2 regions of the Paraburkholderia sp. JPY419 genome follow, and region 2 is predicted to be linked to the other one. Evidence: predicted binding sites of a transcription regulator. Region 2 holds the regulator's gene; the other holds the start of a gene.
What was found. Region 2 encodes LexA, which represses DNA repair genes until DNA is damaged. Its sites were predicted from a motif close to ACTGTATNNNNATACAGT; they were not measured.
Positions count from the first base shown of each region.

Region 1: a site for LexA is predicted at 2,150-2,167, ahead of QFZ91_RS19540 (PA0069 family radical SAM protein). Genes of this name have one in related genera too.

Region 1 covers NZ_JBNDKV010000002.1:2,901,000-2,906,675, forward strand. The annotation lists gene QFZ91_RS19530 (D-amino acid dehydrogenase) at 125-1,411, opposite strand; gene QFZ91_RS19535 (Lrp/AsnC ligand binding domain-containing protein) at 1,592-2,080, shown strand; gene QFZ91_RS19540 (PA0069 family radical SAM protein) at 2,225-3,376, shown strand; gene QFZ91_RS19545 (NINE protein) at 3,408-3,875, opposite strand; gene QFZ91_RS19550 (PQQ-dependent sugar dehydrogenase) at 4,073-5,167, opposite strand; gene rpsP (30S ribosomal protein S16) at 5,429-5,676, shown strand, end outside.
Region 2 covers NZ_JBNDKV010000002.1:318,282-323,957, reverse strand. The annotation lists gene QFZ91_RS07690 (ABC transporter permease) at 1-331, opposite strand, end outside; gene nodI (nodulation factor ABC transporter ATP-binding protein NodI) at 351-1,265, opposite strand; gene QFZ91_RS07680 (universal stress protein) at 1,604-2,071, shown strand; gene QFZ91_RS07675 (DUF2939 domain-containing protein) at 2,143-2,760, opposite strand; gene QFZ91_RS07670 (hypothetical protein) at 2,880-3,224, opposite strand; gene lexA (transcriptional repressor LexA) at 3,347-3,997, opposite strand; gene QFZ91_RS07660 (sulfate ABC transporter substrate-binding protein) at 4,308-5,354, shown strand; gene cysT (sulfate ABC transporter permease subunit CysT) at 5,515-5,676, shown strand, end outside.

The DNA.
Region 1 (5,676 bases), 2.6 Mb from region 2:
GCCGCGATTGCGGCGGCACCTTGGAAAACAAACAGCGCCTCGCGAGGCGCCGTTTGTTTTTGCCGCTGCTGTTTGTTGCCGCGTGCGCTTGCGGCCAGGGCCGCGTCAGCGCACGCACTCGAACTCACGCATACGCCGGCCGATGTTCGCCCGCGGTCTCGCCGAGATAGCGATGCACCGACAGATCGTCCGCGCGGATCGCCGGTTGCTTGCCCGACATCAGGTCGGCGAGCAGTTGGCCTGAGCCGCACGACATCGTCCAGCCGAGCGTGCCGTGGCCGGTGTTCAGGAACAGGTTCGGCACCGGCGTGCGGCCGACGATCGGCGTGCTGTCCGGCGTCATCGGCCGTAGACCGGTCCAGAACGTCGCCTTCGACGTGTCGCCGCCGCCCGGGAACAGGTCGTTCACCGAAAGCTCGAGCGTCTTGCGGCGCGCCTCGCGCAGTGATTTGTCGAAGCCCACGACCTCGGCCATGCCGCCGACGCGAATCCGGTCATCGAAGCGCGTGATCGCGATCTTGTAGGTCTCGTCGAGCACGGTCGACACCGGCGCGGCAGCCGCGTCGACGATCGGCGCGGTGATCGAATAGCCCTTCAGCGGATAGACCGGAATCTTCACGATACCGTCGAGGAAACGCGTCGAGTACGAGCCGAGCGCCACCACGAACGAGTCCGCGCGCACCAGTTCGCCGCCGCACTGCACGCCGGCGATGCGGCCGCCCGCCATCGCGAGCGCGTCGATCGGCGTGTTGTAGCGGAACTTGACGCCCAGTTGCTCGGCTAGTGCCGCGAGTCGCGTCGTGAACATCTGGCAGTCGCCGGTTTCGTCGCCGGGCAGGCGCAGGCCACCGGTGAGCTTGTGCGACACCGCGGCGAGCGCCGGTTCGGCCTTGCCGAGTTGGTCGGCGCTCAGCAGTTCGTACGGCACGTTGGCTTCCTGCAGCACGGCGATGTCTTTCGCGGCGCCGTCGAACTGCTGCTGCGTGCGAAATACCTGCAGCGTGCCACCGGTGCGGCCTTCGTACTGGATGCCAGTGTCGGCGCGCAGCGCCTGCAGGCAGTCGCGGCTGTATTCGGCGAGCCGCACCATGCGGCCCTTGTTCACCGCATAGCGCGGCGCCGTGCAGTTCTGCAGCATCTGCCACATCCATTGCAGCTGGAACGCGGTGCCGTCGAGGCGGATCGCGAGCGGCGCGTGCTTCTGGAACATCCACTTGACGGCCTTCAGCGGCACGCCCGGCGCGGCCCACGGCGACGCGTAGCCCGGCGAGATCTGGCCCGCGTTGGCAAAGCTGGTTTCGAGCGCCGGGCCGGCCTCGCGATCGATGACGGTCACTTCGTGACCGGCGCGTGCGAGGTAGTACGCGCTCGTTACACCGACGACGCCACTGCCCAAAACGACGACTCGCATAGCTGCTCCAGATATCCAAAAATTGAGTGAGGGCAAGGCGCGTTTCGCTGGATTCGATCTGCTTCGATTCAACGAGCTGCAACGTGAGGTGAAATGCCGTCTGCCCAGTGTTAACCGCTATACTATTAACAGTGAAGCAGGTTTTGTTATCGTATTTTCATCATTTTCAGCAAAAACACTATGCGTACCCAGCGCCATCCCGTGCGGGCTCTCGATAAGCTCGATCACAAGATCCTGCGGCTCCTGCAGCAGGACGGCCGTATGGCGATGAAGGACCTGGCGGAACGGGTCGGTCTGTCGGTGACACCTTGCATCGAGCGCGTCAAGCGGATGGAGCGCGACGGCGTGATCACCGGCTACTACGCGCGCGTGAATCCGGCAGAACTGGGCGCGGCGCTGCTGGTGTTCGTCGAGATCACGCTCGATCACAAGAGCGGCAACATGTTCGACCAGTTCCGCCGCGAGGTGCAGAAGATCCCCGAGGTGCTCGAGTGCCACCTCGTGTCGGGCGATTTCGACTATCTGATCAAGGCGCGCATCGGCGAAATGGCCGACTACCGCAAGTTGCTCGGCGACATCCTGCTGCAGTTGCCGGGGGCGGTGCAGTCGAAGAGCTATGTGGTGATGGAGGAAATCAAGGAGACGCTGACGATCGCGGTTACCGACTAAGTGCCTGATCGCTGACGGGGCTGGTCGCGCATCTCGCGGCACACGAAGTGCTCGACAAACGGCGTAGATACTGTATATTTATACAGGTGTTTGCGCCGTTTTCTTTTGGCGCTTCCTGTTTGCGCTTGCTTTGCGTGGCCCGCCGTGGATGACCCCAACACCCCTGACATTCCCGAATTTCCGATCGCGCCGCCGGCGCCTCGCAAGGGGCGCGGTGCGGTCACGAACCTCCAGGGCCGCTACGAAGTCGACCAGCGCGAGGCCGTCGACGACGGCTGGCAGGCGGCCGACGAAGACGGCGAGCCGAAGCTCCTGCGCACGCAGGTGTTCGAGGAGCGCGCGAAAACCATCCTCACACGCAACGCGTCGCCGGACATTCCGTTCAATGTGTCGCTGAATCCGTATCGCGGTTGCGAGCACGGCTGTATCTATTGCTTCGCGCGGCCCACGCACAGCTACCTGGGCTTGTCGCCGGGGCTCGATTTCGAGAGCCGCATTTACGCGAAGATCAACGCGCCCGAACTGCTCGAGCGGGAACTGTCGAAGAAATCCTATGTGCCCGAGCCGATCGCGCTCGGCGTCGCGACCGACGCATGGCAGCCGGCCGAACGCGACTTGCGACTTACGCGTCGGGTGATCGAGGTACTCAGCGAGCGCAATCACCCGTTCGCGGCGATCACCAAATCGTCGCTGATCGAGCGCGATATCGACCTGCTCGCGCCGATGGCGGAGCGCGGGCAATTCATGGCCGCGATCACGATCACCACGCTGGACGCCGACATCGCGCGCACGCTCGAACCGCGCGCGGCCACGCCGTCGCGCCGCCTGCGCACGATCCGTACGCTCAGCGAGGCGGGCATTCCGGTCGGCGTGAGCATCGCGCCAGTGATCCCGTTCGTCACCGAACCGGACATGGAGCGCGTGCTCGAAGCGTGCGCGGAAGCGGGCGCCAGCAACGCGAGCTATATCGTGCTGCGCTTGCCGTGGGAGGTCGCGCCACTGTTCAAGGATTGGCTGAGCGCACACTTCCCGGATCGGGCCGAGCGCGTGATGAACCGTGTGCACGACATGCGGGGCGGCAAGGATTACGACTCGTCGTTCTCGACCCGCATGAAGGGAGAGGGGTTATGGGCGGATCTGCTCAAGCAGCGCTTTCAAAAGGCCGCGCGCCGGTTGGGGCTGAGCGGGCGTGACCGCGGCATTCTCGACATGTCGCACTTTCGCCGGATCGAGTCGCCGCGAGCCGAGCAGGCGAGCGCACCGGCGCCTGACAATCCACAATTGAGGCTTTTCTAGCGAGCAGGAATGCCTGCTGGGCCCACGGGTGTTACTGCGAAATCGCTTTGGCCGCTTCGACCTGGCTTTCGAAGTAGGTCTGGAAGGCGAGCGCGAGACCGGTCATCAACAGAAACGCACCAATGAGCAGCGAAAAGATCACGACGAAAATGACCGTCCAGCCTGAGCGGCTTTTGCGTTGCGTGTGGGCGTTGAATTGCGCATCCCATTTCTGATCCGGACGCAGCCCGTAGACGAGCGCGGCCAGAAACGCAGCGAACAGTGAAACCGCACCGATCGACGCGAGCACCCAGCCGAGGATCGACGCGCGCTCGGTGGCGATCAGCAGCATCACGCCGGGAATGCCGATCAGCGTGCCGAGCAGATGCGTCCAGCCGAAGATGTCCCGGATGCCATATAGATAGAAGCGGTGGGCGCCGAGGCTGCCGAACAGGAACGCCAGCGCGGCGGTGAGCGTCTTGGATCTGAAGCGCGGGGAGGTCGAGTCAAAGGTGGACATGAACGCGTGGGCAGAGTGACAGGCGGTCGAAAGGAGCGGTGTGCCGCAGGGCGCGGACCGACGCGCATTCTACGCCTGCGGCGGGCGGGTGGTTACGTTGAGGGCGAGCGCCCGCGCTGAAAGCGGGGCGGCGGCATGCGCCGGAACTGGCAGAAGACCAGTGCAGCCGCTCAGCCGGACATACATGCTTCCGCGCTCTACGGCGCCGAATACGTGACGCGATAGATCGCGCCGGCGGTATCGTCGCTGATCAGTAGCGAACCGTCCGGCAGCGGCAGCACGTCGGCGGGACGGCCCCACACCGATTCGCCGGGTTGCAGCCAGCCTTCGGCAAAGACTTGCTGGCGTGCGTGGCTGCCGTCAGGGTCGGTGATCACGCGCACCACGCGGTAGCCTACCTTCTTGCTGCGGTTCCACGAGCCGTGCTCGGCGATGAAGATATTGTTGCGGTAGTCGGGCGGAAACATTGGGCCGTCGTAGAAGCGCATGCCAAGCGCCGCCACGTGCGCGCCAAGCTTGACCACGGGCGGCGTGAAGTCGCTGCACGGATGATCCTTGCCGAACTCGGGGTCGGGCGTGTCGCCGCCGTGACAGTACGGAAAGCCGAAGTTCATGCCGACTCGTGACGCACGGCTGAGCTTGTCGCTCGGAATGTCGTCGCCGAGCAGGTCGCGACCGTTGTCGGTGAACCACAGTTCGTGGGTGACCGGATGCCACGCGAAGCCAACCGAATTGCGGACGCCGCGCGCGACGACCTCGTAGTGGCTACCGTCCGGGTCCATGCGGCCAATCAGCGCAAAGCGGTCCGGATCTCTCTGGCAAATGTTGCACGGCGCGCCTTGCGGCACGTACAGCTTGCCATCTGGGCCGAACGCGATGAATTTCCAGCCATGATGCGTGTCCGTCGGCAGCTTGTCGGTGACGACGACCGGTTTCGGCGGATCGTTCAGGTGCGAGTCGATCGCATCGAAGCGCACGATTTTCGACACGGCCGACACGTACAGCGCGCCATCGCGCCACGCGATACCGGCGGGCATCTGCAGCCCGGACGCGATCACGTGGCGGCCCGTCACGCGGCCGTTCCGCAGTTCGAGCGCATAGACGTGCCCATCGTTGCTGCCCACGTACAGAATGCCCTTGGGCGATAACGTCATCGCGCGTGCGCTCGGCACGTCGTCCGACAACACCTCGATGTGAAAGCCAGGCGGCAGTTTAATTTTCTCGATGGGTAGCGCGGCGTTTGCCGTCAACGCCTGCGCGGTGAGCAACGTGGCCGCCGCCACGCGTAGAATCCGGCTGCGCGGGGTGCGCGAAAGTCCAGCAAAGCGCACGAAAAAAGCAAAAAAGGCGAATGGAAACAGGAGGTTCAGTTGGCGTTGCACACGCGCTCCTTCAGGTAATTCGGGCGTTTGAGCGGGTTCTCGCACCTCTTGTAGAAGGCCGGTGCAGCCCGGTTCCTCAGTTTATCCCGGTAAGTGTTTGTTATGGCGTCGGTTTCCCGCTATAATCGCGTGTTTCAGTCGTTCCGAACCCCGGTTTTCAAGGATTCTAGTATGGTCATCATCCGCTTGGCTCGTGGCGGCTCCAAGAAGCGCCCGTTCTACAACATCGTCGCCACCGACTCGCGCAGCCGTCGTGACGGCCGCTTCATCGAGCGCGTCGGTTTCTACAATCCGGTCGCTACGAAGGGCGAGTCCCTACGTATCGCTCAGGATCGCCTGACGTACTGGCAAGGTGTTGGCGCGCAGCTGTCGCCGACCGTCGAGCGTCTCGTGAAGGAAGCCCAAAAGGCACAGCCGGC
Region 2 (5,676 bases):
GCTGCACGTGCATGCGCGAAAAGCCCGAATACATCGACTCGAAGCTCGCCGACATCATCACGCTCGACGCCACCGTGCCCGCCGCGAGGAACGAGATATACGACACGCCGTCGACGTGCCCGACCATCAGCCCGAGCCCCAAGCCGAGACCGAACAGATAGATCATCGGATCAGCGAGGTTGCCGAACATCGACGCAATCGCGAGCTTCTTCCACACCAGATAGTTGCGGCGCCACACCGCGATCCAGTTCGTGGCATTGGCGGGGAAGGCGCCGAACGGCTCTTGCGCCGATGGCGTGTCGTCGTGGGTTTCGTAAGTGCGTGCGTCCATCAAGTTTCTCGCTGCGGGTTCAGTCCTGCATTTCGCGGCCGGTGAGCCGCAGAAACACATCTTCGAGATTCGCCGGCCGATGCAGATAGCGCAAATCCGCGCGCTGCTTCAGGCGCATATGCACGGGCTGCGCGTCGTACACGTAACAGAACAGTGTCTCGCCGCTGATCTCGGTGCGCTCGGCGAGCGGCGCGAGTTCGTCGCGCAATGCAAACGGATCGGGACCGTAGATCTCGATCACGTCGCAGCCGATCTCGGACTCGATCAGCTCGCGCGGCGCGCCTTCTGCGATCTTGCGTCCTTCCTCGATTATGCACAGTCGATGACAGAGCCGTTCGGCTTCTTCCATGAAGTGCGTGGTCAGCAGGATGGTCTTGCCGCGCGCGAGCAGCGATCTCAGTCGCTCCCAGATCAGATGGCGCGCTTGCGGGTCGAGACCGGTGGTCGGCTCGTCCATGATCAGCACGTCGGGATCGTTGATCAGCGCGCGCGCCAGCGTGAGGCGCCGCTTCATGCCGCCCGACAGTTCGCTCACGCGTGCGTCCGCCTTGTTCTCGAGGCGGGCGAATTCGAGCAGGCCCGGCACCGCCGCGCGACACTGCGCGGCGCTCAGACCGAAGTAGCGGCCGAACACGAGCAGATTTTCACGCACGGTGAAATCGGGATCGAGGTTGTCGAACTGCGGCACCACGCCCACGCGCGAGCGCGCGAGGCGCGCGCGGCCAGGGATCGGTTCGCCGCACAGGCGGATCGCGCCGGCGTCGGGCGCCGCGATGCCGAGCAGCATGCGCAGCGTCGTGGTCTTGCCGGCGCCGTTGGGGCCAAGCAGCCCGAAGCATTCGCCGGTGTTCACATGAAACGACAATCCGTCGACGACCGTTTTTTCGCCGTAGTTTTTCCTGACCTGATGGAATTCGATGGGGGCTGCGGGCATGACTCGAGCGAGGCTCCGGAAGAAGACATAACGTACGCGCAAGACACACAACATACCTGCGACGCACGCATTGCGCACAGGCCGCTTATTCTAGGGTATCGGCCACTGACGCGAGTGGGTGTCCGGGAACGCGTAATGCATGGGATGCGATGCGTTCGCATACGAACTTTTGCGGTGCCACAAACGTGTGCGAACACTGCTCCAGGTGGCCCAACGCTTGTGCAGACGGCTTCAGCACGCACCGACTATGCACTTAGCGTTTTCCATCCCTTGCAAGCCGAATTGCGGCGCACCATGATTGATTCAGACCGCGCTTTCCGCGGAATGGGAGAAGACAGATGGCGAGCTATCAGAAAATCCTGTTGTGCTACGACGGCTCGCGCGAAGGCCGCAAAGCCCTGCGTTGCGGCGCCGATCTGGCGTTGGACCTGAAGGCGGAAACGCATCTGCTGTCGGTAGTAGACATGCGTTCGAGCATCGCGCAAAGCGCGGGCTTATTGACCGATGTGGCCTGCGGAAGCTTCGAAAAAACGGCCCGCGAAATTCTGCAGGAGGGCGTGAACTGGCTGACCGAGCGAGGCGTGAACGCGCAGGGGCATTTCGCATTCGGTCATCCGATCGACGAGATCGCCAATCTTGCCAACGAGTTGCACGTCGACCTCGTGGTGGTGGGACATCGTTGCCGGACCGGTTTGTCGAGGTGGTGGATGGGGGCGGGCAACACGCCGCTGCTCGACCGCGTGTCGTGCAGCATTCTGGTGGCGTGCTCGTCCGCGCAGGAGCAGCAGCAGGCGGCCGCGGCGTAATACGAACAAACTTGACACGCGGCTGGCTTCAATGGCCAGCCCGCGCATCTCCGCAGTTCACGGCTTGAACCTCACTCGTTCAGATTGATCGCCGCGAGCTTCCACGTGACCAGACCTTCGCGACGGAAGATAGCCGAATAGTTCGCGTTGCCTTCCCCGCGGCGGTACGTGACCACAAACTCGTTGAGACTCCGATAGCCGGCCGTGCTTTGACGCCCGGGCGGTGGCGCGCTTGCGTGCGTGGTGGTGTCGCCCGCGGCCGATGCGGCCGGCGCTTCGCCGCCCGCGGCTGGCGGTGTTGACGGTTGCTCGCCCGGTGTGCCGCGCGGCGGCATGCCGTTCAGCAGTGCCGCGACGCCGTCGGGTGTCGCATAGGCATCGACGAGCGGGCCGATCAGTGTCACGCCGATCACCGCGCCGATCGTGGCCATCTTGTTGCCGGCATCCGCTTCGAGGCGGCGCGTCAGCATCGCGCCCACCTGCTGCTTCAGGCTATCGCGCAGCGCAGGGAAGTCGACGTACTGATTGACGGTTTGCACGTCACGCGCGTCTGCCGCGCGTTTGAGATTGTTCACCGCGAGATACGGCGACGCGTAAATAAACCCCAGCGCGGCAATCACGATCACCACGATCAGCGTGATCAGCAGCGGCCGGGTGGCGCTGCCCTGTGTGCGTTTCGGAATGGTCATCGAATGGGACTCCACGTCAGTGATGATCTAACGTCGACCACGGCGAGGTCGAAACGATCCCATCCCACGCGAATCTCTGAACATCCGAAGTGCTTATTGCATGCGTGCTCAGAATTCGCTCAGGCTTCGAACACCGCGCCGTGCACGTTGGCTTCGTCGGCTATGCAACGATCGATCATACGGCATACGGCGTCGACCGTGCCGACCATGATCAGTCGCGACGGTCCATGATAGACCCGCACCGGAGCGCGGCGCGCGGGCTCCGCGATATTCAGCGCCGAATTCAGCGATACGCGCGCAAACGCCGGCAACGACGACGGCAGACCGCAAGCTTCGGCAGGCACGTCGAACAGCGACGGCGTGCGCGCCGCGGGCGCCTCGATCGGCGCGCAAGGCGTGAGCTTGCGCAGATGGCGCAGACGGCCGAACTGGCGAAAAGGCAGCAGGCGGGCAAGGCGTTCCATGAGTCTCTCCAGACGATGCGGCTTGAATGCGCGGCGTAATGCGGGCGTCAATGCGGGCGTCAATGCGGGCGTTAATGCGGCTTGGTTCGGACAAACCGGCGCGAGCGGTCCGGCAATAAAGATCAGAACTCGCTGGGGCGAATCAGCCCGACCGCGATCCCTTCGAGCGCGAAATCCGCGCTGCCGGTTTCCACGAAGATGTTGTCGTAGTCGGGGTTTTCGGCGATCAGTTCGATGCCGTTCGGCCGGCGCTTCAGACGCTTGACCGTCACGTCGTCGCCAAGCCGCGCAATGATGATCTGGCCGTCTTTCGCTTCGCTGCGCTTTTGCACCGCGAGCAGGTCGCCGTCGAGAATGCCGGCGTCGCGCATCGACAGGCCGCGCACCTTCAGCAGGTAGTCGGGCTTGCTCGAGAACAGCGCCGGGTCGCACGCGTAGTGCTGCGAGATATGTTCCTGCGCGAGGATCGGGCTACCCGCCGCGACCCGGCCGATCAGCGGCAATGACAACTGCATCAGGCCCGCATGCGGCAGCGTGAACTGGTGCGGCGCATCCTCCTGCCCGGACAGCAGGCGGATGCCGCGCGACGCGCCGGCCGCGAGTTCGATCACGCCCTTGCGCGCCAGCGCGCGCAGATGCTCTTCCGCGGAATTGGCCGAGCTGAAACCGAGTTCGGCGGCAATTTCCGCGCGAGTGGGCGGGAAGCCGGTGCGTTCGATCGCGCGGCGGATCAGATCGAAAACCTGCTGCTGTCGTGCGGTGAGTTTGGTCATGGCCACTGTATGTATGAACAGGTGACTGTATTTTTATACAGTATTCGGCGCATTTCAAGCTTTACTTTAAGTTCGACACAAGGGGCGCGCTGGGGCGTCGTTTATCGGCGACATGGCGACGATTTCGGCGTCTGAACAGCCGGCGCGTCTGCCGTTACCACTTTTGGGCATTAAAAAATGAAGAAACATTATTTTTAATGATGAAAGCCCTTCGATAGACTGGCTTCCAGTTAGCGCTCATGTGCACGTGACCGCGACGCAAAACAACACCACACGCTAAACAGCGGACACCACGCGGAGAAAGGTTGAAATGAACCATCGGCATATGGGGCTTGCGGCTCGGACCAGAAAACTGATCACGGCGCTTGCCGTCGGCGCGGCGGGTACGCTCGGCATGTTGGACGCAAGCGGCGTCGCGCACGCCGACACCACGCTGCTGAACGTGTCCTACGATCCGACGCGCGAGCTATATCAGGACATCAATCAGGCATTCGGCAAAGAATGGAAGGCCAAGACCGGCGAAGCCGTCACCTTCAAGCAGTCGCACGGCGGCTCGGGCGCGCAGGCTCGCTCGGTGGTCGACGGTCTGCAGGCCGACGTCGTGACGCTCGCGCTCGCATATGACATCGACGCCATCGCGAACAAGGGGCTCGTCGACAAGAACTGGCAGAAGCGTCTGCCGGACAACGCCTCGCCGTACACGTCGACGATCGTGTTTCTGGTGCGCAAGGGCAACCCGAAGCACATCAAGGATTGGGACGATCTGGTGAAGCCGGGCGTGTCGATCGTGACGCCGAATCCGAAGACCTCGGGCGGCGCGCGCTGGAACTACCTGGCCGCGTGGGCGTACGCCGAGCATCAGCCGGGCGGCAACGACCAGAAGGCCAAGGAGTTCGTCAGCAAGCTGTACAAGAACGCCGGCGTGCTCGATTCGGGCGCGCGCGGCGCGACCACCAGCTTCGTGCAGCGCGGTATCGGCGATGTGCTGATCGCGTGGGAAAACGAGGCGTTTCTGTCGGTGAAGGAGTTCGGTCCGGACAAGTTCGAGATCGTGGTGCCGACGGTGAGCATCCTGGCCGAGCCACCGGTCGCGGTGGTCGACAAGGTCGTCGACAAACACGGCACGCGCAAGCTGGCCGACGCGTATCTGAACTTCCTGTATAGCGAGGAAGGGCAGGAGATCGCCGCGCGCAATTTCTATCGTCCGCGTTCGAACAAGGTGCCGGCCGATCTGACCGCGAAGTTTCCGAAGCTGAAGCTGTACACGATCGACGATTCGTTCGGCGGCTGGACCAACGCGCAGAAGACCCATTTCGCGGACGGCGGCGTGTTCGATTCGATTTATCAGCCGCAGTAACAGCATCGCCTGAAGCACGGGCACAGGCAACAAGGGCGCGCCCAATGGGCGCGCTTTCGGCTAACCGGGACCCGGCGGCCAGCAGGGCGGTAGTACTGCAACACCGCAACACCGCAACACGAACAACCGCGCGAGCATCAACCATGAACGAGTATCCAGCATGACCACGTTGACCTTCCGCAAGCCGAGCGCATTGCCCGGCTTTGGCCTGACACTCGGCATCACGGTGGCTTATTTGAGCCTCGTGGTGCTGATTCCATTGGCGGCGACCTTTCTGAAAACCGCGACGCTCGACTGGGACCAGTTCGTGCGCGCGGTGACG